Regions from separate parts of the Pseudonocardia sp. EV170527-09 genome, predicted to be linked through region 2. Evidence: riboswitches for the same ligand, from Rfam matches in the RefSeq annotation. Region 2 holds a riboswitch; each other region holds the start of a gene.
What was found. Region 2 has a riboswitch for S-adenosylmethionine ahead of FVA95_RS33770 (putative leader peptide). Riboswitches for the same ligand answer to the same signal wherever they lie in the genome.
Positions count from the first base shown of each region.

Region 1: linked by a shared signal. The riboswitch ahead of FVA95_RS21040 (aminotransferase class V-fold PLP-dependent enzyme) and the one ahead of FVA95_RS33770 (putative leader peptide) in region 2 are both predicted to bind S-adenosylmethionine.
Region 3: linked by a shared signal. The riboswitch ahead of thrC (threonine synthase) and the one ahead of FVA95_RS33770 (putative leader peptide) in region 2 are both predicted to bind S-adenosylmethionine.

Region 1 is NZ_VRMC01000076.1:80-5,734, forward strand. It holds partial or broken gene FVA95_RS21010 (leucine zipper domain-containing protein) at 1-95, opposite strand, end outside; gene FVA95_RS21015 (hypothetical protein) at 438-800, shown strand; gene FVA95_RS21020 (isoprenyl transferase) at 854-1,654, shown strand; gene FVA95_RS21025 (hypothetical protein) at 1,651-2,067, shown strand; gene FVA95_RS21030 (DUF2795 domain-containing protein) at 2,106-2,483, opposite strand; gene FVA95_RS21035 (hypothetical protein) at 2,555-3,235, opposite strand; SAM riboswitch class IV at 3,309-3,423, shown strand; gene FVA95_RS21040 (aminotransferase class V-fold PLP-dependent enzyme) at 3,467-4,825, shown strand; gene FVA95_RS21045 (Fur family transcriptional regulator) at 4,853-5,305, opposite strand; gene FVA95_RS21050 (helix-turn-helix transcriptional regulator) at 5,302-5,655, opposite strand, start outside.
Region 2 is NZ_VRMC01000002.1:3,824-15,118, reverse strand. It holds gene FVA95_RS00785 (ABC transporter substrate-binding protein) at 1-653, opposite strand, end outside; gene FVA95_RS00780 (NtaA/DmoA family FMN-dependent monooxygenase) at 650-2,026, opposite strand; gene FVA95_RS00775 (LLM class flavin-dependent oxidoreductase) at 2,023-3,276, opposite strand; gene FVA95_RS33770 (putative leader peptide) at 3,394-3,492, opposite strand; SAM riboswitch class I at 3,498-3,592, opposite strand; gene FVA95_RS00770 (ABC transporter substrate-binding protein) at 4,174-5,268, shown strand; gene FVA95_RS00765 (ABC transporter ATP-binding protein) at 5,297-6,097, shown strand; gene FVA95_RS00760 (ABC transporter permease) at 6,108-6,983, shown strand; gene FVA95_RS00755 (ABC transporter permease) at 7,732-8,577, shown strand; gene FVA95_RS00750 (ABC transporter ATP-binding protein) at 8,550-9,293, shown strand; gene FVA95_RS00745 (LLM class flavin-dependent oxidoreductase) at 9,290-10,405, shown strand; gene FVA95_RS32510 (Rrf2 family transcriptional regulator) at 10,402-11,295, shown strand, end outside.
Region 3 is NZ_VRMC01000022.1:36,125-47,419, reverse strand. It holds gene FVA95_RS09290 (MaoC family dehydratase) at 1-506, opposite strand, end outside; gene rsfS (ribosome silencing factor) at 791-1,174, shown strand; gene FVA95_RS09280 (histidine phosphatase family protein) at 1,171-1,791, shown strand; partial or broken gene octT (diglucosylglycerate octanoyltransferase) at 1,784-2,515, shown strand; partial or broken gene FVA95_RS33875 (FGGY-family carbohydrate kinase) at 2,512-3,777, shown strand; gene FVA95_RS30795 (DegV family protein) at 3,965-4,831, shown strand; gene FVA95_RS33870 (helix-hairpin-helix domain-containing protein) at 4,958-6,238, shown strand; partial or broken gene FVA95_RS33865 (ComEC/Rec2 family competence protein) at 6,688-8,454, shown strand; gene thrC (threonine synthase) at 8,698-9,966, opposite strand; SAM riboswitch class I at 9,973-10,126, opposite strand; gene holA (DNA polymerase III subunit delta) at 10,267-11,235, shown strand.

The DNA of each region.
Region 1 (5,655 bases), on a different contig from region 2:
GTCGCGGCCGCGGTGTGGGTCCAGCCGTGCTCGACGACGAGTTGAGCGAGCCGCAGCCGGGCGCGCGGGGTCAGAGCGGCGTTAGCGTGGGACACGAAGGCCTCCGGTGGGTGAAGCGGTTCCTAGACAGCTCCACTTCACAACCGGAGGCCTTCGTCTGTCAGCCAGACTCACCGCCCCCGGACGGGACAACCTCCCTGGACATCACACCTAGTTCGCTCTGCCCGGTGTCCCGATCGGGGTGCCGTGAGCGGCCCGTATGCTTCGTCGAGCGGTTGACGTTCCCGGTGCGCCGCCCGCCGCGGTGCCGTCGGTCGCGGCGCACGGCGCTTCCGCCGACTCCACCGGGTGAACGTCGCTCAGGACAGGCAACCGGTTGCGTGGTCTCGTTATCCTCCTGTGATCGAGGGGACCCCAGCCCCGTCGGAGAGGCAGTCGTGAACCGACCCCACACACCGCCGCCGGACGACGACCACACCGCTCGCACCCATCGTCTCCCGGCCGCCACGCATCGGATCCCGGTGCCGCCCACCCAGCAGCTCCCGGCCCGCACCGAGGTCATGCCGGAGTCCCCGCAGGACGGGCCGACCCGCGCGATGCGTCAGGTCCGGGCCCGCACCGAGGACGGCGCCTGGCCGGCCATCCCGATGCTGCCGGTGATCCGGCCCGACGAGTCCGAACCACTGTCGGAGGTCGACCGGGTCCACGGGCACCGCGGGATGCGCCGGCTGCGCGAGACCATCGAGCGGCTGGAGGACCCGGCCGTGCCGGCCTGGCCCCAGCCCGACCAGCGCGACTGAGCCCGACCACCGCGGCCGAGCCCGGCCATCGGCCCCGACGTAGGGTCGGTGACGTGCCGTTCCAGCCTCCCGCACCGCATCCGTCCGGTGCCCGGCCCCCGGCGATCCCGCCGGAGCTGGTGCCGGGCCACGTCGCCCTCGTCATGGACGGCAACGGCCGCTGGGCCAACGCCCGTGGTCTGCCCCGCACGGAGGGGCACAAGCGGGGCGAGGCGTCGCTGATGGACGTCGCCCGCGGCTGCATCGACCTCGGTGTGCGCTGGCTGTCGGCGTACGCGTTCTCCACCGAGAACTGGCGGCGCAGCCCCGACGAGGTCCGGTTCCTGATGGGCTTCAACCGCGACGTCATCCGCCGCCGGGTCGACGAGATGGACGCGATGGGGGTCCGGGTCCGCTGGGCGGGCCGCCGCCCGCGGCTGTGGCGCTCGGTGATCAAGGAGCTGGAGATCGCCGAGGAGCGCACCCGCGGCAACGACGTGCTGAACCTGACCATGTGCGTCAACTACGGCGGCCGGGCCGAGATCGTCGACTCGGTGCGCCAGATCGCCCGGCTCGCCGCCGAGGGCCGGATCAACCCCGACAAGATCGACGAGCGGATGCTGGCCCGCCACCTCGACGAGCCGGACATGCCCGACGTCGACCTGTTCGTGCGCTCCTCGGGGGAGCAACGGACCTCGAACTTCCTGCTCTGGCAGAGCGCCTACGCCGAGATGGTCTTCCTGGACACGCTGTTCCCCGACTTCGACCGGCGCCACATCTGGCAGGCGATCGAGATCTACGCACGCCGGGACCGGCGTTTCGGCGGGGCCGTGGACGCCGCGACGGGAGACGCCGCGACGGGGGTGACATCGTGACCACCGATGTGATCACCGGGATGCTCGCCACCGCGAAGGGTGCGCTGGAGCGGTTCCACGACGTCACCGCCGACGACGACGGCGCGCTGACCTTCGCCCACGGCGGCGTGCTGTGCGTGGTGCAGGGGACGGAGCTGGAGGAGGGGCTGCCCGTCCTCAACCTGACCTGCGTCGTGGCGTGGGACCTGCCGGACTCCGCCGACCCGGAGCACGACGTGCCGCGACGGGTCGGGCTCGGGGTGGGGGAGGGCCTGTTCGGCACCCCCCGGGTGGTGCGCGGCGAGCGCGGCTGGGACGTGACGCTGCGCTACGCCTTCCCCGCGGCCGGGCTGGGCGAGGGTCCGATGGGGACGCTGCTCATGCTCGTCGTGTCCTCCGCGTCGAGCATGCGGGCCGAGCTCGTCGGCGGCTGACCGGTCGGCCGGGGCGGTGCCCGCCCCGGCCGCACGGGTCACTTCTTGCGGTTGGTGCCGAGCTCCTCGGCGATCGGGTTGACCGGGTCCACGTCCTTCGTGGACTCCGACAGCCCGGGACGGGTGTGCTCGGTGCGCCGCTGCGCGCGCAGCTGCTCGGTCTCCTCGGCCGACTCGTCCACGGTGTCGCCCGCGGTCTGGCGCGCCGGGTCGTCGTCGGCCAGGTCCACGGCGGCCACCACGTCGGCGATCGAGGAGTAGTGCTCCTCGGCCGGCACCGCCCGCAGGGCCTCGACCGTCGCGGCGTCGGCCTCGTTGCGCTCGGCGGTCCACGCCAGGTCGTCCTTGCCGGCGGGGAACTCGAGGCCGTGCAGGGCGGTGCGGACGGCGTCGGACGTCGTCGTGCGGGTGGTCATCAGGTCACCTCTCGTCGGGATGTGTCCCGACCGGGTAGCCGCTGTGCGCCGGATGATGCATCCGGCGGGGATCAGTTCCCCGGGCCGTCCGCGGCGCCGTCCCGGGCGCCGTCCCGGGTCACCGCGTCCTCCGGGACCGCCTCGCCGCTGTCGTCGAGGTGCACCAGCGGCAGCCCCGCGAGCTGGCCCGCGGTCATCCCGTGCGCGACGCCGAGCACGTCGTTCTGGGACTTCTTCATCCGGGCGTCCACCAGGCCGGACAGGCTGTAGGCGACCCGGCCGAGCAGCCTGACCGTCGTCTCGTCGACGAGCGGGCGCGGGGTGGAGACGACGGCGACGCCCCGGGGCGTCCCGTCGTTGGACTGGGCCACGCCGATCGAGTACGACTCGCGCGGGTTCACGTGCCGCGAGGCGTAGTGGTCGCGGAGCTTGAACACCATGTCGTGGAACCCGCTGACGTCCCCGTCGAGCTCCAGCGACGTCAGGTCGTCGGTGGTCAGCGTCTTCGTCCGGCCGGAGAAGCACCGCACGTAGCCGATCAGGGCGCCGGTCCACAGGGCCTCGACCAGCGCCGGGTCGGCGTCCACCCGCACCGGGCCGGACTCGGGCCCGCCCAGGGCGGTGACCAGGTGCTCGCAGCAGCGCAGCACGTACTGCAGGTCCTCGAAGACCGCGGCGAGCTGGGCCAGCTCGCCGGACTCCGGGACGTCGATCCGCCGGACCGTGGTGGGCGCGGGGTGCGTGTCCGTCATCGGTCAGACGCTATCCGGGGTGGCGATGCTCACGTGTCTCCATCTGAGACGGTCTGCTAGCTTCGTCGCCGAAGGTCACGAGTGCCAGCGCGAAGCCCCGGCTCGCTGGACGGCAACCCTCCTCCGCGGTGGGGTGCCCCGGGTGATGACCGGGCCGACGCGACACCCGCAGTCGGCAAGCGCGGATCCGTGCGCCACGCCGGGTCCCCGAGATCGGCCGGAGGCCCGATCATGACCCTCGCCCTGCCACGTCCCGTCCAGCACGCGCTGCCCCGCGTCGTCGGTGCGGACCTCACGGTCCCGCTCGTCGACGGCCGGTGGGCCCGCTACTGCGACCTCGACTCCGCCGCATCGGCGCCGGCGCTGGAGCCGGTCGCCGCGCACGTCGCCGAGGTGCTGCCGTACCACGGCAGCGTGCACCGCGGCGCGGGCTGGACCTCGAAGGTCTGCACCGCGCTCGTGGAGAACGCCCGCGCCGACGTCGCCCGGTTCGTCCGGGCCCGCGCCGACGACGTCGTGGTGTTCACCCGCAACACCACCGACGCGCTCGGCCTGCTCGCCCGCGCCGTCCCCGGCCCGGTGGTGACCCTGGACCTGGAGCACCACGCGACGCTGCTGGCCTGGCGCGACCGCGAGCACCGCGTCGTGCCCGCCGCCGCCACCCTGGCCGCGACGCTCGATACGTTGCGGGCCGAGCTCGCCGCCCGTCCCGACGCCGCGCTGGTCGCGGTCACCGGGGCGTCCAACGTGACCGGCGAGCTCCTCCCAGTCGCCGAGATCGCGCGGATCGCGCACGCCGCGGGTGCCCGGCTGTGCGTCGACGCCGCCCAGCTCGCCCCGCACCGGCGCGTCGACCTGGCCGGGTGGGACGCGGACTACGTCGCACTGTCCGGGCACAAGCTCTACGCGCCCTACGGCGCCGGGGTCCTCGTCGGTCGCCGGGACTGGCTCGACGCCGCCGACCCGCACGTCGCGGGCGGGGGAGCGGTCCGCTCCGTGTCCGTCGCCGACGGCCCGGGCGGCGGCACCGTCACGGAGTGGCTGCCGTCGCCGCAGCGGCACGAGGGCGGCACCCCGAACGTGCTCGGTGCCGCCGCGCTCGGAGCGGCCTGCCGGAGCCTGGACCCGTTGATCGACGACATCGTGCCCGCTCACGAGCGCGAGCTCGCCGACCGTCTGCACGCCGGCCTGGCGACGGTCCCCGGGCTGCGGACCCTGTCCTGCTTCGACGACGTGGGCGACCGCACCGCGACCGTCTCGTTCACCCTGGGCGAGCTGCCCGCCGGGCTGGTCGCCGCGGCGCTGTCGGCCGAGTACGGCATCGGCGTCCGCGACGGCCGGTTCTGCGCCCACCCGCTGCTGGCGCGGCTCACCGGCGGCCGCGACGCGGTGCGCGCGTCGCTGGGCCTGCGCACCGGCTCCTCCGACGTCGACCGGCTGGTCGACGCGCTGACCGATCTGGCACGGCGCGGCCCGGCCTGGACCTACGCGCTCGTCGACGGCCGGTGGGCACCGAGCCCGGACCCGCGCCCGGCGGACCCGTTCGCCCGCGACCGGGAGCTGCCCGCCGTCCCCGGCTGCGGGGACTGAGGCCGGGGCCGGGACTGAGCCGGGGTCTCAGCCCGCCGAGCAGCGGCCGCAGAGGCCGAAGATCTCGAGGGTGTGCGACACCTCGGTGAAGCCGTGCTTCTGGGCGACCGACTCGGTCCAGGACTCCACCGCCGGACCCTCGATCTCGACCGCGGCGCCGCACCGGCGGCACACGAGGTGATGGTGGTGGTGCTCGGTCTCGCAGCGCCGATAGACGGCTTCACCGGACGCGACCCGCAGCACGTCGACCTCGCCGCCGTCGGCGAGGGTCTGCAGGGTCCGGTAGACCGTGGTCAGGCCGATGCCCTCGCCGGCGCGCCGCAGCTCCTCGTGGATCTCCTGGGCGGACCGGAAGTCGTCCAGCCGGTCCAGCAGCGCGGTGACGGCGGCCCGCTGCCGGGTGGCGCGGATGCCGCGCGGCCCGGCGGTGGACCGCTCGGTGACCGCCGCCGCGGTCGTCCGGCCGGTCGTCTCCGTCACGTGTCCTCCTCGACGTGGGCGACGGCGTCCACCACGATGTGCGCCAGGTGGTCGTCCACCAGCGAGTACAGCACCTCGCGGCCCTTCCGCTCGCCCTCGACCACCCCGGCGGCCTTGAGGACCCGCAGGTGCTGGCTGATCAGGGGCTGGGTGACCCCGAGCGCGTCCACCAGGTCGTGGACGCACCGCGAGTGTTCCAGCAGCTGCAGCACGATGGCGATCCGGACCGGTGCGGCGAGTGCCCGCAGCAGGTCGCCCGCGGCGGCCAGGGTGCGCGGGTCGCGGGTCGGGCCCGGCTCGGGCGCGGGGTGATGGTCGTCGTCCGCGCCCGGGCCGGCTCCCGGTGCGTG
Region 2 (11,295 bases):
TTCTTGGCGTAGCGCTCGAGAGTGAACGGCCCGGAGCCGACGACGCCCGCGCAGCGCTCGTCGTCGGAGCGGGCGGCGCTGGCCGGGGAGAGCAGGCCGAGGCTGTGGGTGGAGGTGCCCTGCAGGAACTGCACGTTGGGCCGGGAGAACCGGACGGTGAACTCGGTCGGGCTCGCGACGTCGGTGCCGACGTACCCGGCCAGGTAGCCCTTGGGCAGGCTGCCGCGGGCGCCGAGCGAGCCGACCCGGTCGAAGTTGGCCTTGACCGCGGCCGCGTCGACCGGGGCGCCGTCGGAGAAGGTGGCGCCCTGGCGCAGGGTGAACGTCCACGCGGTGGCGTCGGCGTTCGACGACCAGCGGGTCGCCAGCCACGGCACGATCGCCCCGGTGGACGGGTCCTGGTCGGTGAGCGAGTCGACGATCTGGCGCAGCGAGTAGATCGAGTCGTTGCTCTGCACCTGCTGCGGGTCGGCGCAGCCCTGGTCCGAGGACACCGCGAACACCAGCGTCCCCCCGGGACGGGGCGGCCCGGCGTCGGCACCGGCGCCACCGGCGCCCGACCCGCAGGCCGAGAGGACCAGCGCGGTGGCCGCGAGCAGCACCGCGCAGCGGCCGGCGGGCAGGTCCCGCCGGAACCCGAACCGGCGGCTCACGCCGTCACAGCCGGGGTGTGGCGCTCGCCGAACCGTGACGGGTGCGCGAGACCGAGGTTCTCCCGCAGCGTCGCACCCGGGGTGTAGTCGGTCCGGAACACCCCGCGCTCCTGCAGGATCGGCACCACCCGGTCGACGATCTCGTCGAGGCCGGACGGGCTGACGTGGGAGCCGAGGATGAACCCGTCGGAGGCGTCGTTCTGGACGTAGCGGTCGATCTCGTCGGCCACGTGCTCGGGGGTCCCGACGAACACGGCGCGGTCGAACACGTGCTTGACCGTCTCGCGCAGCGAGTACCCGTGGGCGTCGGCGAGCTCGCGCCAGGCGGCGACCGTGGCGTGCGCGTCCTGGGTCAGCGGGGCCCGGCCCTCGATCCACTTCGGGGCTTCGGGGGTGGGCTCGACGTCGGGCAGCGGCCCGTCCGGGTCGTAGCCGGACAGGTCGCGGTTCCAGACCATCTCGGCCAGCACGATGGAGGTCCACGGGTCGACCTGCTGGTCGTGGATGTGCTCGTGACGCTCGCGGGCCTCGGCGTCGGTGTCGCCGAGCACGACGCCGGCGCTGGGCAGGATCCGCACCTCGTCGGGGTCCCGGCCGGCCTTGCGGACCCGGGCCTTGACGTCGTCGTAGAAGGCGCGGGCCTCGTCGAACTTCTGGTACCGGGAGAAGATCGCGTCGGCGGACGCGGCGGCGAAGTCGCGACCGGCCGGGGACTCCCCGGCCTGCAGCACGACGGGGTGGCCCTGCGGGCTGCGCGGGGTGGTGAAGCGCCCGGCGATGTCGAACTGGTTGCCCGAGACCGCGAAGTCGCCGACGTGGCCGTCGCGCAGGAAGGTGCCCGACGCGGGGTCGGCGACGACGGCGTCGGAACCCCAGGAGTCCCAGAGCGCGCGGACCGCGGCGAGGGTCTCCCCGGCGCGCTCGTAGCGCTGGTGGTGGCCGAGGTAGGCGCCGCGGCGGAAGTTCTCGCCGGTGGGGGCGTCGGAGCTGGTGACGACGTTCCACGCCGCGCGCCCGCCGGAGAGGATGTCCAGCGTCGCGAACTTGCGGGCCAGCTCGTAGGGCTCGTTGAAGGTCGAGTTGATCGTCCCGGCCAGACCGATGTGCTCGGTGACCGCGGCCAGCGCGGCGAGCACGGTGAAGGTGTCCGGGCGTCCGACGACGTCCTGGTCGAAGATCTCCCCGCCGCGGGTGCGCAGCCGCAGGCCCTCGGCGAGGAAGAGCAGGTCGAGGCGTCCGCGCTCGGCGGTGCGCGCCCAGTGCGCGAACGACTCCCAGGCGATGTGGCTGCCCGAGGCCGGGTCGCTCCAGACGGTGTCGTGGTTGACGCCCGGGAAGTAGGCGCCGAGCACGATCTGCTTCCTGTTGCTCATGCGGTGGCTCCGGAGAAGGTCGGGACGACGGCGGACCCGGCACCGGCGGCGTAGCGGCTGGCGGGCCTGGGCAGCCCGAAGCGCTCGCGCAGGGTGGTCTCGCCGTAGGCGGTGCGGAACGCGCCGCGGGACTGCAGCTCGGGCACCAGGCCGTCGACGACGGCGTCGAGGTCGGTCGGCAGGACGGCCGGGCGCAGCCGGTAGCCGTCGAGCCCGGCGCGGCGCCAGGACAGCAGGGTGTCGGCGAGCCCGGCGGGGGTGGTGGCGAGGATCGCGGCGTCGGAGGAGAGCGGGTCGAGTGCGTCGAGCCGGGCGAGCCGCTCGCGGGCGGCGCGCCGGGTGTCGGCGAGCACCACGACCACGTCGCCGAGGATGCGCAGCGGCGGTGCGGTGCGGCCCGCCGCGGCCTCGGCGGAGCGGACCTGGGCGACGATGCGGACGGCGTCGTCGGCGTCGTGCGGGGTGGTGGCCACGACGTCGCCGACCCGGGCGGCGAGCAACGCCGGCTCGTAACCGTGGGCCAGTGACAGGACCAGCGGCTGGCCCTGCGGCGGGCGCGGCACGATCGACGGGCCGGCGACGCCGAAGTGCTCCCCGGCGAAGTCGACCCGGTGCAGCTTGTCGCGGTCGACGAAGCGCCCGGTGAGCGCGTCGCGGATCTCGGCGTCGTCCTCCCAGGAGTCCCACAGCCGGCGCACGACCTCGACGACGTCGGCGGCCTCCCCGAACAGCTCGGCGACCAGCGCGCGGGCGGCCGGGGTGTCGAGGTCGGCGCGGCGCAGCCCGGGGACGGTGCGGCGCCCGAAGTGGGCGGCCTCGTCGGCGCGGACCGAGGTCTGCACCCGCCAGCCGGCACGGCCGTCGCTGTCGTGGTCGAGGGTGGCCAGCGCGGACGCGACGTGGAACGGCTCGGTGTGGGTGGTGGTGACGGTCGGGACCAGCCCGATCCGCGACGTCAGCGGGGCGAGGAAGGCGGCGACCAGCGACGCGTCGAGGCGTCCCTGGACCCGGTCGGTGCGTCGCTGTGCCCCGTCGAGGTGGTCCCCGGACTGCAGGCCGAACCCGTCCTCGATCGTGAGCAGGTCGAGCAGCCCGCGCTCGGCGGTGCGGGCGAGGTCGGCCCAGTGGCGCGCGGTGAACAGCTCGCCGGGCCGGGCACCGGGCTCGCGCCAGGCGGCGGGGTGCCAGCCGGCGCCGTCGAGCGCGACGGCCAGGTGCAGCGGCCGGCCTGAGGTGTCCGATGTGGACATGAGGGCATCACTTCCTCGTCACACGGGGTGCGACGGAACGGGGTGGGACGTCACGGGGACGGACGCCACCGCCGACGGAGCGCCGACGGGCGACGCGCAGCGCGGGACAGGGCGGTGTCAGACCCGACAGGTCGCGCCGGCCACCCGCATCAGGTCGACGTGCCGCCGGTACCGAGGGTGGTGCGCGCCGCGCACCTGATCCGCGATCGACCGCATGATGTCCTCCATCGAACCCGGCTGGAGCACCCGCACCCGCTGCTGCGGGGGGTTGCTGCGGCGTCGTCGAGCCGGGTCTCTCGGCCGCTCCGGATGGTGTGCTCCCCGACTGTAGGGAGCCGGTGCCCGATGGTGTCAACCCGCGGAGCCGGCCAGTGATGCCCGCCGCACCGAAGCTCCCGACCGGCGGAATCGCGATGCCGAACCGGCTCCACCTGTCCGGACAGCCCGGTCGCTTTCCTGGGGGGTGGACACCAGGTTGTCCGGAGAGGTGACCACGACGCACCCTGGTCGGGTGACGACGAGCCGACGGAGGCCCTCGCGCCCCGACCGGTTCGCAGGGGGCGCGACCGAGCCCTCCCCCCACCAGCCGGCCCGAGCCGCACGGCGTGCGGTGCCGGTGCATCCGACCGGCCTCGAGCCGTTCTGGCCGAGCCGGCGGGCCCCCGCCTACAGCGAGCTCTGTCGCTGACCGAGCCGTACCGGTCCCCGCTCTCCCGCGGACGGTGACGCCGCACGTCCGGCGTCCGACGCATCCACCGGAACCGGGACCGCCCGCCGGACACCACTCCGGCCCGCCCCCCGTCCTGCATCCCGGCACGCCGTCCCGGCCGGCCGGACCCGGCGCGCTGCGGTCGTCCCGACCGCCCGCCGCCCACCACGGAAGGACCCCGTCCCGCGATGTCCCCGCACGTCCTGCGCCCCGGCTCCCGGGTGCGCACCGCCGCCGTCCTGCTCGCGTTGCTGACCGCGCTCGGACTCATGGCCGGCTGCTCCCGCGCCGCCGAGAGCACCACCGCGGCAGGTCCCACCTCGCCCGCCACCGAGGTCCGCGTCGGCTACTTCCCGAACATCACCCACGCCCCCGCGCTGGTCGGGGTGAAGCAGGGCCTGTTCGCCAAGGAGCTGGGCAGCACGAAGCTCACCACCCAGACCTTCAACGCCGGCCCGGCCCAGGTCAACGCCCTGCTCGGCGGCTCGATCGACGTCGCGTTCATCGGCTCCGGCCCGGCGATCAACGCCTTCACCAAGTCGAACGGCGAGGCCGTGCGCCTGGTCGCAGGCTCCACCTCGGCCGGGGCCCAGCTGGTGACCAGGCCGGACATCACCTCACCCGAGCAGCTCAAGGGCACGATCATCGCGACGCCGCAGCTGGGCAACACCCAGGACATCGCCTTCAAGACCTGGCTCGAGGAGAACAACCTCCCGATCGGGGACGGCCCGGACGCGGTGACCGTCCAGAACATCGACAACCCGCAGACCCTCGACCTGTTCAAGCAGGGCAAGCTCGCCGGCGGGTGGCTGCCCGAGCCGTGGAGCTCGCGCCTGGTCGACGCCGGCGCGAAGGTGCTGGTCGACGAGAAGTCCCTGTGGCCGGACGGCAAGTTCCCGACCACCGTCGTCATCGCCCGGACCGAGTTCCTGCAGCAGCACCCGCAGACCGTCGAGGCGATCCTGCGCGGCGAGCAGGCCGCCATCTCCTTCATCCGCAGCGACCCGGCGCAGGCCAAGACCGTCTCCAACGCCGCGATCGGCGAGATCACCGGCAAGCCCCTGGCCGCGAACATCCTCGACCGCGCCTTCACCGAGCTGTCCTTCGACACCGACCCGCTCGCCTCGACCTTCCCGCAGCTGGCGAAGGACTCCGTCACCGCCGGCATCGCGCAGAGCGAGGCGAACCTGACCGGTTTCCTCGACCCGACCGCGATCGACGCGGTCCGCACCAGCTCCGGGGAGGCCGCCGTGGACCCGGCCGGTCTCGCCGCCGCGAACTGACCATCCCGACCGACGAGGGGAACCACCGATGACCGTCGACCTCACCACCCGGCGCCCCCCGACCCGCGACACGGCCGTGGAGCTGTCGGGGGTCGCCAAGACCTTCGGCACCGGCCCCGGGGCGGTGACCGCGCTCAACGGGATCGACCTGCGGGTCGGCGGCGGCGAGTTCGTCTGCGTGCTCGGCGCCTCCGGCTGCGGCAAGTCGACGCTGCTCAACCTGCTCGCCGGGCTCGACGAGCCGACCGCGGGCGAGGTCGCGGTGGGGTCCGCCCGACCGTCGTTCATGTTCCAGGAGGCCGCGCTCATGCCGTGGCTGACCGCGCTGCGCAACGTCGAGCTGCCGCTCAAGCTCGCCGGGCACGGACGGGCGGCCCGGCGCGAGCGGGCCGAGGAGCTGCTCACCCTGGTCCGCCTGGAGGGCGTGGGCGGGAAGCGGCCGCACGAGCTGTCCGGTGGCATGCGCCAGCGCGTGTCGCTGGCCCGGGCACTCGCCGCCGCGACCGGACTCGGCGACGAGCCCGGCACCGGCGGGCTGCTGCTGATGGACGAGCCGTTCGCCGCGCTCGACGCCATCACCCGCGACGTGCTGCAGGGCGAGCTCCTGCGGGTATGGCGGGCCACCGGCACGACGATCGTGTTCGTCACCCACGACGTGCGCGAGGCGGTCCGGCTGGCCGAGCGGGTCGTGCTGCTGTCCTCGCGCCCCGGCACCGTGGTCCGCGAATGGTCGGTGCCCGCCGACGGACACGACGCCGAGGCCCAGGCCGAGCTGCACGACGACATCACCGGACGACTGCGGCAGGTGATCACCAGCCATGCCGCGTGAGGACTCCTCGATGACGGTCGTCGACAACGACCGGGACTCCGCCGCCGCGGTCGCCGGGCTCGACGCCCTCGACACCCCGGTCGAACGCACCACCCCGTGGTGGCAGCGGTTCCTGCGGACCTGGCTGCCACCGCTCGTCGCGCTCGCCCTGATCGTCCTGGTCTGGCAGATCGTCTGGGCCTCGGCGATCACGCCGGAGTACAAGCTGCCCGCACCGGGCGCGGTGGCCGAGGCGTTCGGCGCGACGGTCGCCAGCGGCGAGATCTGGTCCATCCTGTGGACCTCGATCAGCCGGGCCGCGCTCGGCTTCCTGCTCGCCCTGGTGATCGCCACCCCGCTCGGCGTGGTCGTCGCGAAGGTGCCGGTGGTGCGCGCGGCGATCGGCCCGCTGCTCACCGGCCTGCAGTCGCTGCCGTCGGTGGCCTGGGTGCCGGCCGCGGTGCTGTGGTTCGGGCTGACCAACACCACGATCTTCTTCGTGGTGCTGCTCGGCTCGGTGCCCTCGATCGCGAACGGCCTGGTCGCGGGGATCGACCAGGTGCCGCCGATCCTGCCGCGGGCCGGCCAGGTGCTGGGCGCGACGGGCTACCAGATGGCCCGCTACGTGCTGCTCCCCGCGGCGCTGCCGGGCTACCTCGCCGGCTGCAAGCAGGGCTGGGCGTTCTCCTGGCGCTCGCTGATGGCCGCGGAGATCATCGCCGCCGGCCCGGCGCTGGGGGTCGGGCTCGGCGCCTACCTGAAGAACGGCGCCGACGTGAACGACATCGTCCAGGTGTTCGCCGCGATCCTGCTGATCCTCATCGTCGGCATCGGGGTCGAGCTGCTGGTCTTCCGCCCCCTGGAGCGACGGGTGCTGCGTGCCCGGGGGCTCGCCCTCACCGTCTGACCCGCCGGTACCCGAGCGGGGCCGTCCGTAGGCACCCCGTACGGACGGCCCCGCTCGTGACGTGTGCCGCCCGGGTGTCCGGACGGGCGATCAGAACCGTTCCCACCAGCCGAAACGCCGTGACCCCAATCCCAACTCCAGAGGTTGGGTTTCGGACGCGGGACGGTTACCGTCACCGTATGTCCGTTCCGGTTCCGCTGACCACGCGCGCGCACATCGACCTCGCGCGCGTCGCGTCGGCGCTCTGTCGGTCCTGACACCGGTCGCGCCGACCGCACCGCCCCGCCGACCGCACCGCCCGGCCGACCGCGGCACCCGACGGTGACCGCGACCGCGCCACCGGCGAACCACGACCGCGGTGCCGGCCCGGCGCCCGGCCCATCGGGACGGTTCCCGCCGGAGTCCACCTCGTTCCGGAGCGGTGCGGTGGCTCCCCACCGCGCCGCCGTACCGGCCCCACCGACGCACCGAACCGCCCGGCAGCACTGATCCCACCGGCCGACGCGAGGGCACCGGTCCCGCCGTGCCGCCCGACGCGTCGAGCCACGGGGTGTCGGCACCGCCGGCGCCCCACCCGCACCCGACCCGCCCGGCGACGGCCCACCCGCACCACACCGCCACGTCCGTCCGGCACCGACCTCCGCACCGGACCTCCGCGTCCGGCATCCGCATCCGGCATCCGCACCGCCCGAGCCGCACCGGCCACCGGGCCGGTCGGGCATGCCCTCCGAGCCCCAGGAGCCCCCCCATGACGACCACCTCCGAACGGGAGCGCACCAGCTCCCCACCCGAGGTCGAGACCCTCCGCACCCGCCACACCCGAGGCCCGGACCGGGTGCCCCGCTGGGTGGTCAAGACCGCCTCCCCGGTCGTGCTCATCGTGCTGTGGCAGGTGCTGTCGAGCACCGGGGTCCTCCCCCGCGACGTCCTCGCCTCGCCCGCGACCGTCGCGGTCACCGCCGCCGAGATGTGGGCCGACGGCGCGCTGCAGAGCGCGGTGGCCGTGTCGAGCGTGCGGGTGCTGTCCGGCATCGCGATCGGCCTCGTCACCGCCGTGCTGCTCGCCACCCTGTCCGGGCTGTTCCGCCGCGGCGAGGACGTGATCGACGCCCCCGTGCAGATGCTGCGCACGGTGCCCGTCATCGGGCTCATCCCGCTGCTGATCATCTGGTTCGGAATCGGCGAGGAACCCAAGATCGCGCTCATCGCGCTCGCCGTGACCTTCCCGCTCTACATGAACCTGTTCGGCGGGATCCGCAACGTCGACGCGACCCTCGTCGAGGCCGCCCGCACCCTGGGGCTCGGCTGGTTCGGCCAGGTCCGCCACGTGATCCTGCCCTCGGCGATGCCCCAGTTCCTGGTCGGTCTGCGCTACGCGCTGGGCACCGCGTGGCTCGCCCTGGTCTTCGGCGAGACGATCAACGCCACCTCCGGGATCGGCTACGAGATGAACACCGCCCGGGAGTTCTTCCAGACCGACGTGATCGTCGTCTGCCTCGCGCTCTACGCGGTGCTCGGGCTGGTGGGCGACCTCGTCGTGCGCACCCTGGAGAGGGGGCTGCTGTCATGGCGACCGGCGTTCAGCGGACGGTGAGCACCACCGCGCGACCCGTGTCGGTCCGTGGCCTGAGCCGGCACTTCGGTGACCGGGCCGTCCTGACCGACCTCGACCTGGACATCGAGCCCGGAGAGTTCGTGGCGCTGCTCGGGGCCTCGGGCTGCGGCAAGTCCACCCTGCTGCGGATCCTGGCCGACCTCGACAACGACGTCAGAGGCGAGGTCACCGTCGCCCGGCGACGGGCCGTCGGGTTCCAGGCGCCGCGCCTGCTGCCGTGGAAGAAGGTGTGGCGCAACGTCGTGCTCGGCCTGCCCGGGCGCCCCGACCGCGCCCGCGCCGAGGCCGCCCTGACCGAGGTCGGCCTCGCCCACCGCACCGACGTGTGGCCCAAGGTCCTCTCCGGCGGCGAGGCCCAGCGCGCGGCGCTGGCCCGCGCCCTCGTCCGTGACCCGGACCTGCTGCTGCTCGACGAGCCGTTCTCCGCGCTCGACGCGCTCACCAGGATCACCGCCCGCGGGCTCGTCGACGAGCTGTGGCAGCGCCACCGGTGCGCGGTGCTGCTCGTGACCCACGACGTCGAGGAGGCGCTCGTGCTCGCCGACCGCGTCCTGGTGATGGACGGCGGCCGGATCGCACACGACGCACCGGTGGACCTCCCTCGCCCCCGCGACGTCACCGACCCCGATTTCCAGCGCCAGCGCGCCGACCTGCTCGGCCGCCTCGGCGTGCACCGACCCCAGGAGCGCACATGAGCATCGAGTTCATCGGCATGATCGGGACCCAGGAGGTCTCGGAGATCCTCCCCGCCGCCGGCCCGGTCCTCGACCCGGCGCTCGTCCGCCGGTTCGCCGCCGCCCACGAGGAGGCCGGCTTCGACAAGGTCCTCATCGGCCACTCGTCGTCCACCCCGGACGGGCTGCAGGTCGCCGCGTACGCGGCCGCGCACACCGACCGGCTCGGCTTCCTCGTCGCGCACCGGCCCGGCTTCACCGCCCCCACCCTGGCCGCACGCCAGTACGCGACGCTCGACCACTTCAGCGGTGGTGGCCGGGTCGCGATGCACGTCATCTCCGGGGGCAGCGACACCGACCAGCGCCGCGACGGCGACTGGCTCGGCAAGGACGAGCGCTACGCCCGCACCGACGAGTACCTCTCGGTCGTGCGCCGGGCCTGGACCGAGCCGGAGCCCTTCGACCACACCGGCGAGCACTACCGGGTCGCCGGGGTCGCCCAGGAGATCCGCCCGCTCGGCCCGATCCCAGTGTACTTCGGCGGGTCCTCCGACGCCGCGTACCGGGTGGGCGGACGGCACGCCGACGTGTTCGCGCTCTGGGGCGAGCCCCTGGCCGGGACCGCCGAGCAGATCGCCAGGGTGCACGACGCCGCCCGCGCCGCGGGCCGCACCGAGCCACCCCGGATCAGCGTGTCGTTCCGCCCGATCCTCGGCGACGCCGAGGAGCAGGCCTGGGCCCGCGCCCACGACGTCCGCGACCGGATCGTCGCCGCCCGCGGCGGGCACGGCTCGTTCACCGGAACCCGGATGCGCGAGCCGGGGGCCCCGGCCAACGTCGGGTCGCAGCGCCTGCTCGCCGCCGCCGAGGCCGGGGAGCTGCACGACCGCTGCCTGTGGACGGCCACCGCGGCGGCCTCCGGCGCGGCCGGGAACTCCACCGCCCTGGTCGGCACCCCGGACACCGTCGCCGCGGCGCTCGCCGACTACGTCGACATCGGCGTCAGCACGCTGCTCATCCGCGGCTACGACCCGATCGACGACGCCCGCCGCTACGGCCGCGAGCTGCTGCCCGCAGTGCGCGCCGAGCTCGCCCGCCGCGGCGCGGCCGCCGGGGTGGGGGTCCCCGCGTGAGCGCACCCGCCACCACCGGCACGGTGTGGACCCCCGAGGGGACCTCTCGCGGCACCGTCACCGTCCTGACCGGCCGGGGCGAGCACCCCGGCCTCTACGCCCGCCTCGGGCGGCGGCTCGCCGCCGACGGGTGGACCCTCGCCGTGCCCGGCCCCGGTGCCGGGGCCGACGAGGTCACCGCCGCACCGGCCGGCGCGACCGGGGCCCGGGTGCTGCTCGGGTCCGACACCGGCGCGCTGCGCGCCTGGGAGCTGGCCGGGGCCGTTCGCCCGGACGGGCTCGTGCTGGCCGGGCTGCCCACGGGCGCCCCGGGCGAGCCGCCCGCGGACCGGGCCGGGGAGCTCGACGCCCGGACCGCCTGCCCGGTGCACCGCGGGCTCCTCGAGTCCGACCCCGACTTCGCCTGGGGCGCGCTCGCGCAGGTCCCGCCCCCACCGCCGTCCGACCCGCTGCCCGACGCGGCGGTGCTGTGGCTGCACGGCGATGCCGACCCGGTCGCCCCGGTCGCCGGGATCCGGTCGCTGGCCCGTCCGGGCGACGACGTGGCCGTCGTCGTCGACGGGGTGCACGACGTGCTGAACGACCAGTTCCACCGGATCGTCGCCGCGCGGCTCGTGCAGTTCCTCGAACGCCTCGCCAAGGGTGCCCGCTTCGCCGAGGACGCGCCGCCCGCCGCGGCGGGGCCCGCCCGGTCGCGCCGCGCCGCACCGCTGAACGTCTCCGCGCGGCTCGACCACGCGATGCGCGCACTCGCCGAGCTCGTCGCCGCCGACGGTGCGACCGTCACCTGCGACGCGATGGCCCGCGCCCGAGGTGTCCCGCTGAACTCCCTGGTCAACGTGATGCTCGCGCTGCGCCGGGCCGGTCTGGTGACCAGCCGTCGCGGCTGC
Region 3 (11,295 bases), on a different contig from region 2:
ACCAGCGCGCGCGGGGTGAACCCGTAGGTGCACATGCCGTGCAGGATCGGCTGGTCGAACCCGCCCTTGGCGGCGAACGCCGGGTCGCTGTGCAGCGGGTTGCGGTCCCCGGTGAGCCGGTACAGCAGCGCCTGGCCCGGCGTGGTCCGGTAGGTCACCTCGTGGTCGGGCGCGCGGTCGGGCACCGGGCTCGGCACGCTGTCCCTGCGGGTGCCGCCGAAGCCGCCCTCCCCACCGAGGAACAACGTCTTCGCGCTGGTCAGCACCAGTTCCCCGGTGCTCGCGTCGACGGCATCGGCCTCGGTGCGCACCAGCGCCCCGGACCCCTTGTCCAGCACCTCGGTGACCCTCGCGGTCACCCGGACCCGCCCTTCCACCGGCAGCGGCGCGACCACCCGGAACGCCTGCTCGGCGTGCACGACACGAGCGGCGTCCACCTCGCCCAGGTCGACCTTCGCGCCCGCGGTGACGATCTCCGCGAACGACGGCAGCACCGCCGTCCGCACGCCTGCGGTGTTCTCCGTGGTCAGCGACAGCTCGGCGGTGGGGTCCTCACCCCACCCCCCGCGCCGACGGCGATCGCGTACAGGAGCACGTCGTCCCGTGCCCACGCGAAGCTGACCGGCTCGCACTGCGTGCCCTCGAGATCGGGCGCCAGGGGCATGGGGAGTCTCCTTCGACGTTCCACCGTGAGGCGGAAACCTATCCCGCCCGGTGCCCGCCGCCCAAGTCCCCGGTGCCCGGCTGACACACTGTCGAGGTCAATCGTGGTCGTGAAGGGAACAGTGTGGTGACGGCATCACCGGAGGCGGTCGAGCTGGCGAAGGTGGCCGCGGCCGCCGCGGCCGACAAGAAGGCCGTCGACATCGTTGCGCTCGACGTGTCCGACCAGCTCGCGCTGACCGACTGCTTCGTGCTGGCGTCGGCGGCCAACGAGCGTCAGGTCCAGGCCATCGTCGACGAGGTCGAGGAGAAGCTGCGCGAGCGCGGCAGCAAGCCGACCCGGCGCGAGGGCGACAACGACAACGGCTGGGTGCTGCTGGACTTCAGCGACATCGTCGTGCACGTCATGCACACCGAGCAGCGCGGCTTCTACGGCCTGGACCGGCTCTGGAAGGACTGCCCGGCGATCGAGGTGCCCGACCCCCAGGGCGACCCGGACGGCACTGCATGACGCTGCGCCGGGTCACCCTGCTGCGGCACGGGCAGACCGAGTACAACTCCGTCGGCCGGATGCAGGGACATCTCGACACCCGGCTGACCGATGTCGGCCGCAAGCAGGCCGCGGCCGTCGCGCCGCGGCTCGCGCAGGAGCGGTTCGACCGGATCATCACCTCGGACCTGACCCGCGCCCACGACACCGCGACCGCCGTGGCCGAGGCCGTCGGGCTGCCGCTGTCGGTGGACAAGCGGCTGCGGGAGACCCACCTCGGGGACTGGCAGGGGCGCACGATCGACGAGATCGGCGTCGACGACCCGGGCGCGATCGCCGAGTGGCGGTCCGACCCGCGGTTCACCCCGCCCGGCGGCGAGTCCCGGGTCGACGTCGTCGTCCGGTCGCTCCCGGTCGTCGAGGAGCTGGACCTCGAGTACGCCGCCGACCCGGAGGACCGCTCGGTGCTGCTCGTCGCGCACGGCGGCATGATCGCCGGGATGGTGTGCGGGCTGCTCGACCTCCCGCAGTCGTCCTGGCCGGTGATCGGCGGGCTGGGCAACACGCGCTGGGCCGTCGTCGCCCGTCGTGACGACCACCCCCGCTGGCGCCTGTCGGGGTACAACATCGGTGCCTGACCTGCTGGTCGTCGGCGACTCGCTGGCCTTCCACGGACCCGAGCGACCCTGCCCGGCCGACGAGCCGCGGCTGTGGCCCAACGTCGCCGCCGCCCGCCTCGGGGGCCGCGCCGAGATCGTCGCCCGGGCCGGGTGGACCGCCCGGCACGCCTGGTCGGCGATCAGCGGGGACCCACGGGTGTGGGCGGCACTGCCGCGGGTCGGCGCGGTCGTGCTCGGGGTGTCCGGGATGGACTCCCTCCCGTCCCCGCTGCCGACGGCGCTGCGCGAGCTGATCCCGGTGCTGTGACCCGCCCCGCTGCGGCACACCGTCCGCACCGCCTACCGGCGTGCCCAGCCGCGGATCGCCCCGGTGCTGGCGCGGCTGCCCGGCGGGGGACCGGCGACGCTGCCGCCCCGTCTCACGGCCGCCTACCTGGAACGCTGCCGGGCCGGGGTGCACGCGCTGCGGCCCGGGCTGCCGGTGGTGGCGCTGGCCCCGTCGGTGCACCGCGCCGCCGACTACGGCCTGGCCCACCCGCACCGCGCCGCCACCGACGCCGCGGTCCGCCGCTGGGCGGCCGGCGCCCCGGCCGTGACCGTGCTCGACGTGCCCGCGCTGGTCGGCGAACACGTCCTCGGCGGACACGACAACCCCGACGGCCTGCACTGGGGCTGGGCGGGACACTCCGCCGTCGGGGAGGCGCTGGCCGGGCTCCTGGAGCCCACGGTGGCCCGGCCGTGACCCTGCTCGGCATCGACCTCGGCACCACCTCGGTCAAGGCGGCGGTCTTCGACGACGACGGCGTCCGTGTCGCCGCGGCCCGCGCCACGCACCCGACCGCGCGTCCCGCGCCCGGGCACGCCGAGCAGCACCCGGACGACTGGTGGTCCGGGCTGACCGAGGTGCTCGGCGCGCTCGGCCCGGCACTGGTCGGGGTGACCGCCGTCGGGCTGTGCGCCCAGGTCGACACCCACCTGTTCGTCGACGGGGCCGGCACGCCGGTGCACCCGGCGATCACCTGGCAGGACGGTCGGTGCGGCGCGGTCGCGGCGACGCTCACCGAGCGGCTGTCGTCCGCGGACCGGGCCCGGCGCCGCGGCGGGATCGGCACCGTCGACGCCTCGCACGCGGCCGCCCGCGCCGCCTGGCTCGCCGAACACCGGTCCGACGCGTGGGTCCGCGCGCGCAGGGTGCTCGCGCCCAAGGACTGGCTGCTCGAACGCCTCACCGGCACCGCCGTGGCCGATCCGCTCTCCTCGACCGGACTTCTCGACCCCGACGGCCGGTACCCGGAGTGGCTCGACCTGCTCGTCCCCGGGTTGCGCTCGATGCCGGCGCCCCTGGCCGACCCGGCGTCGGTCGCGGGGGAGACCACCGGCGCGGGCGGGCTCCCGGCCGGGCTGCCCGTCGCCGTCGGGACGATGGACGCCTGGGCGGCGCTGCTCGGCGGCGGGATCGCCGCCCCCGGCGACGCGATCGACATCGCGGGCACCTCGGAGGTCCTGGCCCTCGCCGCGACGCCCGGCGGTGGCGCCCCGGGGATCGTCACGTTCCCGTCGTGGCGCGGGCTGCACGTGCACGCAGGACCCACCCAGGCCGGCGGCGACGCGCTGACCTGGGCGTCCGCGGTGCTGGGCGTCGCGCCGGCCGAGCTGCTGGCCCGGGCCGCCGGCGCCGAACCGGGGCGGGTGCTGTTCCTGCCCCAGCTCGCCGGGGAACGGGCCCCGCTGTGGGACCCCGATCTGCGCGGGCACTGGCTCGGCGCGAGCTTCGCCACCGGGTCCGCCGAGCTGGGCCGCGCCGTGCTGGAGGGGGTCGCGCACGCCGCCCGGCACGTCCTGGGCCCGCTGGAGTCGGCCGCCGGCTGCCGGCCCGAGAGCATCGCTGCCTGTGGCGGTGGCGCGGCGAGCGACCTCTGGTGCCAGATCAAGGCCGACGTGCTGGACCGGCCGCTGCGCCGCACCGCCGAACGCGACGCCGGGGTGCTCGGCGCGGCGATGCTCGCCGCGCTCGCGACCGGCCGGGCCGCCTCGGTCGGTGAGCTCGCCGGACGGATGGTGCGGGTCGACCGCGAGTTCACCCCCGACCCGCGCAACCCGCGGCCGCCTCGACGACGCGCACGGCCGCTACCTCGCTGCGCAGCGGGCACTGGCACCGCTGTTCCGTCCGCCCGGTGGATAGGGTCCGGCCGTGTCCCCCTCGCCGGTCGCCGTGGTCACCGACTCCACCGCACACCTGCCGCCCGGCGTCGCGGAACGGCGCGGCATCCACGTCGTCCCGCTGGAGGTCCGGCTCGGCGAGCGCACCGCCCGCGACGGTGTCGACGTCTCCGCCGCCGAGCTGATCGCCGCGCTCGCCGACCGCACCCTGCTCGTGCAGACCTCGCGCCCGACCCCGGCCGCGTTCGCCGAGCGCTTCACCGCCCTGCTCGACGACGGCGTCCCCGCCGTCGTGGCCGTGCACCTGTCCCGCGCGCTGTCCGGCACCTGGGACGCGGCCCGGCTCGCCGCGCAGGAGGTCGCCCCGGACCGGATCCGGGTCGTCGACTCCGGTGCCATCGCGATGGGCCTCGGCTTCGCCGTGCTCGCCGCCGCCGGCGCCGCCGGCGCCGGCGCCACCGCCGACGACGTCGAGGCCGTGGCGGGTGCCGTCGCCGCACGGGCACGGGTCCTGTTCGCGGTGCAGGACCTGGAGCGGCTGCGTCGCGGCGGCCGGATCGGCGCCGCGTCCGCGCTGATGGGCACGGCCCTGTCGGTCAAGCCGATCCTGCACCTGCGCGACGGCCGGATCGCGCCGCTGGAGAAGGTGCGGACGGCCTCGCGCGCGACCGAACGGCTCGTCGCGCTCGCCGTCGCCGAGGCGGGTCCGGGGGCACACCTCGCCGTGCACCACCTCGGCGCCGAGGACCGGGCCGAGGACATCGCCGACCGGCTGCGTGAACAGCTGCCCGACGCCACGGAGGTGCACGTCTCCGAGGTCGGCGCCGTGATCGGGGCGCACGCGGGCCCGGGGCTGGTGGGGGTCGTGGTGGTGCCGGCGGGCCCCGCCGGTGTGTAGCACGGACCGCCGACGATCCGGCCGCGTCGTGGCCCACGGCAGCGCATCGGTCTCCAATCGATCGATCCGTCCACAGGCCCGGCATCGGCCGGTCGGAACGGGGGTGGCGCACCTAGCGTCGGGTGCGTGACCAGGACCGACGCCTCCCTCGACCCGGCCCGGCGGCTCGCCGGGATCGGGACGCGCGGGCGGGTGGACGCGGTCGCGGACCGGCTCGATCCCCCGACCGTCCCGTTGCCCGCGCTGCCGGTGGTTCCCGGCGCGTCCGGGCCACGTCCCGGACCACCGCCCGCCCACGGGCCGGGCGCCGTCGGGCCGTTCCCGCTCCACGCCCACCGCACTTCCGGGCCCGGGACGATGCCGTCCGCGTCCCGGCCCGGCGCCTGGCCCGGTGCGACGCCCCTCCGGCCCGACCCCGCCACCCTGCACGGCGCGACACCGGGCCGGCCCGATTCCGCCGCCCCGCACGGCCCGGCGCCGGTGTGGTCCGCCGATCCCTCCGCCGCGCACCGCGGAGCGACCGGCCCCGGCGCGCCGGAGGAGCCGGCACCGGTGTGGTCCGCCGACCCCGATGCCGGCCACCCCCTGGCCCTGCTGGGCCGGGACGATCCCGCACCGTCCGAGGAGCTCGGCGACGACGTCCCGCACGGCGGGCGGCCGTCGTGGCTGCGCCGCCGAGCCCAGCGGTGGCTGCCGCCGTCGCTGGCCGGGGCGCGGGTGGACCCGGGCCGCCCCGGTGCGCTCGCGCTGGTGGCGGTGGTGCTCGCCGGGGCGCTCGTCGCCGGGGTGGGTGTGTGGCTCGACCGTCCCACCGTGCAGCCCGTCGGCGGCCTGCCCGAGGTGACGGCGGTGCCCGGCGGGGCGGCGACGGGGGAGACGGACCGGTCCGCGGGCCCCGGCGGGCCGGCGCCCGTCGCGGCGGCACCGGTCACCGCGGGACCGCTCGTCGTGAGCGTCGTCGGGCGGGTCGCCCGGCCCGGCCTCGTCCGGGTCCCCGACGGCGCACGCGTCGCCGACGCCCTCGACGCCGCGGGCGGCGCGCTGCCCGAGGTCGACCTCGGCGCGCTGAACCTGGCCCGCCGCCTCGGCGACGGGGAACAGATCGCGGTCGGCGTCCCACCGGCGCCTGACGCCGCCCCGGTCCTGCCCGCCCCGGGCTCCGAGCCGGCGTCGGGCGCCGAACCGGGCGCGGCCGCCGCACCCGCCGCCCCCGGCGGGAAGATCGACCTGAACACCGCCTCCATCTCGGATCTCGACGCCCTGCCCGGCGTCGGCCCGGTCACCGCGAAGAAGATCATCGACTGGCGCAGCGCCAACGGGCGCTTCAGCCGGGTCGAGCAGCTGCGCGAGATCGACGGCATCGGCGAGCGCCGTTTCGCCCAGCTCCAGGAACTGGTGCGGGTGTGACCCGCGCCGGAGCCCGGCGGCCCGAACCGGTGCCCGGGGAGCGCGACGACGAGGGCACGGAGCAGCAGGAACGTCCCGCCCCACCCGACCTGCGCCTCGTCCCGGCCGCGCTCGCCACCTGGGCCGCCGTCCTCGCCGGGCTGCTCGGCGGCACCGCGGGTGGGATCACCGCCGCCGTCCTCGCGGCGCTCGCCCTGACGGTCACGCTGCTCCGTGCCCGGACCAGCGCCCGCGCCGCGGCGCCGTCCTCGATCGTGCTCGCCGCGGCCGGGTGCGCGCTCGTCGCGGCCGTCCTGGGCGCCGTCCACGCGGCCGCGCTGGCATCACACCCGCTGCACGGGCCCGCCGACCGCGGCGCCGCCGCCGAGGTCCGCGTCCGGCTCACCGACGACCCCCGGATCCTGCGCAGCACGACCGGTGGTGGCGACGAGTCCGGCGCCGCCCGGGCAATGGCGCTGGTCCCCACCGAGCTCGTCACGGCCACCGTCGGCGGCGGTCGCGCGACCACCGGCGGGAAGCTCCTGCTCCTGGCCCCGGCGGCGGAGTGGACCGGGCTGCTCCCCGGCCAGGAGGTCTCCGCCGCCGGGCTGCTCATGCCCGCACAACGTCCCGACCTCACCGTTGCCGTGCTGAAGGTCCGCGGCGCACCGCAGGACGTGACCGCGCCGCCGTGGTGGCAGACCGGGGCCGGGGCCCTGCGCGACGGCCTGCGCGACGCGGCGGTCTCCGCACTGCCCGAGGCGCCGGCAGGGCTGCTGCCCGGGCTCGCGATCGGGGACACCCGCGCCCAGCTCGCCGAGACCGAGCAGGACTTCCGGACCGCCGGGCTCGCGCACCTCACGGCCGTCTCCGGCGCCAACGTCGCGATCGTGACCGGGGCGGTGCTGCTCATGCTGCGCCTGTTCCGGACCGACCCGCGGATCGCGGCCGCGGTGGCGATGGTCGCCCTGGTCGGGTTCGTCGTGCTGGCCCGGCCGTCGCCGTCGGTGCTGCGGGCGGCGGTGATGGGCGGGGTCGTGCTCGTCGCGTTCGCCGCCGGCCGGGCCCGGTCCGCGGTGCCCGCGCTGGCGGTGGCCGTGCTCGGCCTGCTGCTGGCCGTCCCCGCCCTGGCCGTCGACGCGGGTTTCGTGCTGTCCGTCGTCGCCACCGGTGCGCTGGTGCTGCTCGGACCGGGGTGGACGGCGGCGCTGCGACGGCGTGGGCTGCCGTCCGGGCCGGCCGAGGCGCTGGTCGTCCCGGTCGCCGCGGCGCTGGCCACCGCACCGGTGATCGCCGGGCTCAACGGGGGAGTCGGGCTGGTCACCGTGGTGGCGAACCTGCTCGCGGCGCCCGCGGTCGCCCCCGCGACGGTGCTGGGCGTGCTCGGTGCGGTGCTGTCCGCGGTGAGCCCGGCCGCAGCGTGGTGCTGCGCCTGGCTGGCGGGGCCGTTCGTGTGGTGGCTGGTCGTGGTCGGGGACCGGGCCGCCGCGGTGCCCGGTGCCACCGTGCCGTGGCCCGCGGGCGCGGGCGGCGCGCTGCTGCTCACCGGGGTGCTCGTCGTGCTGCTGGCGATGGGCCGGGTGCCGCGCCTGCGGGCGCTGTTGCTGGCGCTGCTGATCGGGCTCCTCGTCGTCCTCGTCCCGACCCGGTTCGCCCCGCCCGGCTGGCCGCCCACCGGGTGGCGGATGGTGGCCTGCGACGTGGGTCAGGGCGACGCGCTCGTCCTCGCCACCGGCACCCCGGGGCACGCCGTCCTGGTCGACACCGGGCCGACCGACGACGCCGTCGACACCTGCCTGGACCGGCTCGGGGTCCGGGTCCTGGAGCTCGTGGTGATCACCCACTTCCACGCCGACCACGACGGCGGCCTCGCCGGCGCACTGCGCGGTCGGGCCGCGGGAGGGATCGCCGTCGGGCCGGTGCGGGAACCGGCGTCGGGGCTGCGCGAGATCACCCGGCACGCCGAGCGGGCCGGGGCTCCGGTAGTGGGGCTCGTGCGCGGGATGGAGCTGGGGTGGCCGGAGCTGCGCCTGCAGGTCCTCGGCCCGGTCCACCCGCCCCTGACGGTCGACGGCGGCGACGGGACGGCGGTGAACGACATCTCGCTGCTGCTGCGCGCCACCACCCCGGCCGCGACGATCCTGCTGACCGGCGACGCCGAACTGGCCGCCCAGGACGACCTGCTCCACTCCGGGGCCGACCTGCGGGCCGACGTCCTGAAGATGCCCCACCACGGGTCCCGCAAGGTGGTCCCGGACCTGATCACCGCCGTCGCGCCGCGTGCGGCGGTGATCAGCGTCGGCAACGGCAACAGCTACCGGCACCCCAACCCGGAGCTGGTGGACCGACTGGCCGGGGCAGGGATCGTCGTCGCACGCACCGACCGGTCCGGTGACCTGGCCCTGACCGGTGACGACCCGGCCGGGCTGACGGTGGTCGCGCGTGGCGACCCCCGTCCGGCTCCCGGCCGGCGGGGCCGGTCAGCCCCGGTTCGCCAGCGCCTCGCGGACCGCGGAGGACGTCGACGGCACGGTCGCCGTCGGGCCGACCTCGCCGGAGACGGCGTCGAGGGTCTTGAGCCCGTCACCGGTGATCATCAGGACGGTCTCGGCGTCGGGGTCGAGCGCCCCGGCCTCGAGCAGCTTCTTGGTGGTCGCGATGGTGACCCCGCCCGCGGTCTCGGCGAACACGCCCTCGGTGCGGGCCAGGAGCCGGATGCCGGCGACGACCTCCTCGTCGGACACGTGCCCGACCGAGCCGCCGGTGCGGCGCACCGAGTCGAGGACGTACGGGCCGTCGGCCGGGTTGCCGATCGCCAGCGAGCGCGCGATGGTGTCCGGCTTCTGCGGCTGGATCACGTCGTGACCGGCCTCGAAGGCCCGCGCGACCGGCGAGCAGCCGGTGGCCTGGGCGCCGAACACGGTGTAGGGGGTGGGCTCGACCAGACCCAGGGTGCCGAGCTCGGTGAACCCCTTGTCGATCTTGGTGAGCTGGGAGCCGGATGCGACCGGGACGACCACCTGCTGCGGGAGCCGCCAGCCGAGCTGCTCGGCGACCTCGTAGCCCAGGGTCTTCGAGCCCTCGGCGTAGTACGGGCGGACGTTGACGTTCACGAACGCCCAGTCCTCGTGCTCGGCGGCCAGCTCGGTGGCGAGCCGGTTGACGTCGTCGTAGTTGCCGTCGACGGCGAGCAGGGTGCCGCCGTAGACGGCGGTGGTGACGATCTTCGCCTGCTCCAGCGAGGACGGGACCAGCACGACCGAGTCCCAGCCGGCGCGGGCGGCCGCGGCGGCCACGGCGTTGGCCAGGTTGCCCGTGGAGGGGCAGCACAGCACCGAGAAGCCGAGCTCACGGGCGGCGGCGAGCGCGACGGCGACGACGCGGTCCTTGAACGAGTGCGTCGGGTTGCCCGTGTCGTCCTTGATCCAGATCTTGCGGACCCCGAGCGCGCGGGCCAGGTTGTCGGCCTCGATCAGCCGGGTCAGGCCGGGCTCGGTGTTCGCGTGCTGCTCGACGGTCGAGGGGACCGGCAGCAGGTCCTTGTAGCGCCAGATCGACTTCGGACCGGCCTCGATGGAGGCGCGGGTGACCTTCGGGAAGTCGTAGGCCACCTCGAGGGGGCCGAAACAGCGCGGACACGCGAACTCCGCGGCGAGCGGGGTCTCGTGGCGGCACTCGCGGCACGCGAGAGCGCGCGCGGAGCCCAGGTCGTAGGCAGAGGTGGTTTCGGGCGCAGCAGTGAGAGTCACGAGATCTCCTCATCTGTCCCGCCGGAGGTGGCGGGCCGGAATTGGCACCGTGTTCGTCGACGTCCTCGCCGCGCGGAATGCGCAGGTCTGGGCGGATCGTCGTGCGACGCCGGTTGCCGGGGCTTCAACGGGCCGTTCCCTCTGCCCCTCTGGATGAGCCATATGTGGTTGTGGTGCTCCGGACGCCGAGCGCCGGAATCGACGACGACGGTACGCGAACGGGGCACCGCACCGCCAGACGAGGTCGTCGTGCCGGGACGCGGCTCACCCGTTGTCGGGGGTGTGGGCCACCATGGGGGTGTGAGCAGCACGAGCGAACCGGGCCCGCTGCAGCTGGTCGTCGGGGACGAGGAGTTCCTGGCCGAGCGGGCGGTGTCCGACCTGGTCCGGCGCGCCCGGCAGCGCGATCCGGAGACCGAGCTGCGCCGCTTCCGCACCTCCGAGGTGGCACCCGGCGAGCTCGCCGGGCACCTCAGCCCCTCGCTCTTCGCGGAGGGCAGGGTGATCGTGCTCACTCATGGCCAGGATGCGAACAAGGACATGACCGCCGCCCTCGCCGACTACGTGAAGGACCCGGCCGACAGGATCGTTCTGGTGGTCCAGCACGCCGGGGGGGCGAAGGGCAAGGCGGTCCTGGACCTGATGCGCAAGGCCGGGGCGCACACCGTCACCTGCAACCGCATCACCCGCGCCGACGAGCGGTCGGACTTCGTGCGCGACGAGGTGCGCCGCCACGGCGGCACCATCACCCCCGGTGCGCTCGCGGTACTGGTCGAGGCGGTCGGGTCGGACCTGCGGGAGCTGGCGGCCGCGGCCGGGCAGCTCGTCGCGGACACCGGCGGCGCCGTGGACGAGGCCGGGGTGCGGCGCTACCACCGCGGCCGGGCGGAGTCCTCCGGCTTCGCGGTGGCCGACGCGGCGGTCGCGGGGGACCGGCGGGCGGCGATGGAGGCGCTGCGGTGGGCGCTGGTGCTCGGTGTCCCGCACGTCCTGATCGCCGACGCGCTCGCGGACTCGGTGCGCACCCTGGCCAAGGTCGGCTCGGCCGGGCGGGGAGACCCGAACCGGCTGGCCGGTGAGCTGGGCATGCCTCCGTGGAAGATCCGCAAGGCGCAACAGACGGTCCGGCAGTGGCGTCCGGAGCAGCTCGCCGTCGCCATCGCGGCGACCGCCCGGGTGAACGCCGACGTCAAGGGCGTCGCCGCGGACGCGGGGTACGCGTTGGAGAGAGCCGTGCTGGCGGTCGTGTCCGCCCGCACCCCGCGCTGAGCCCCGCGCCCGCAGCACGCGCACGGGCCCCGGCCCGGGAACGCGATCGGTCGAGGGACG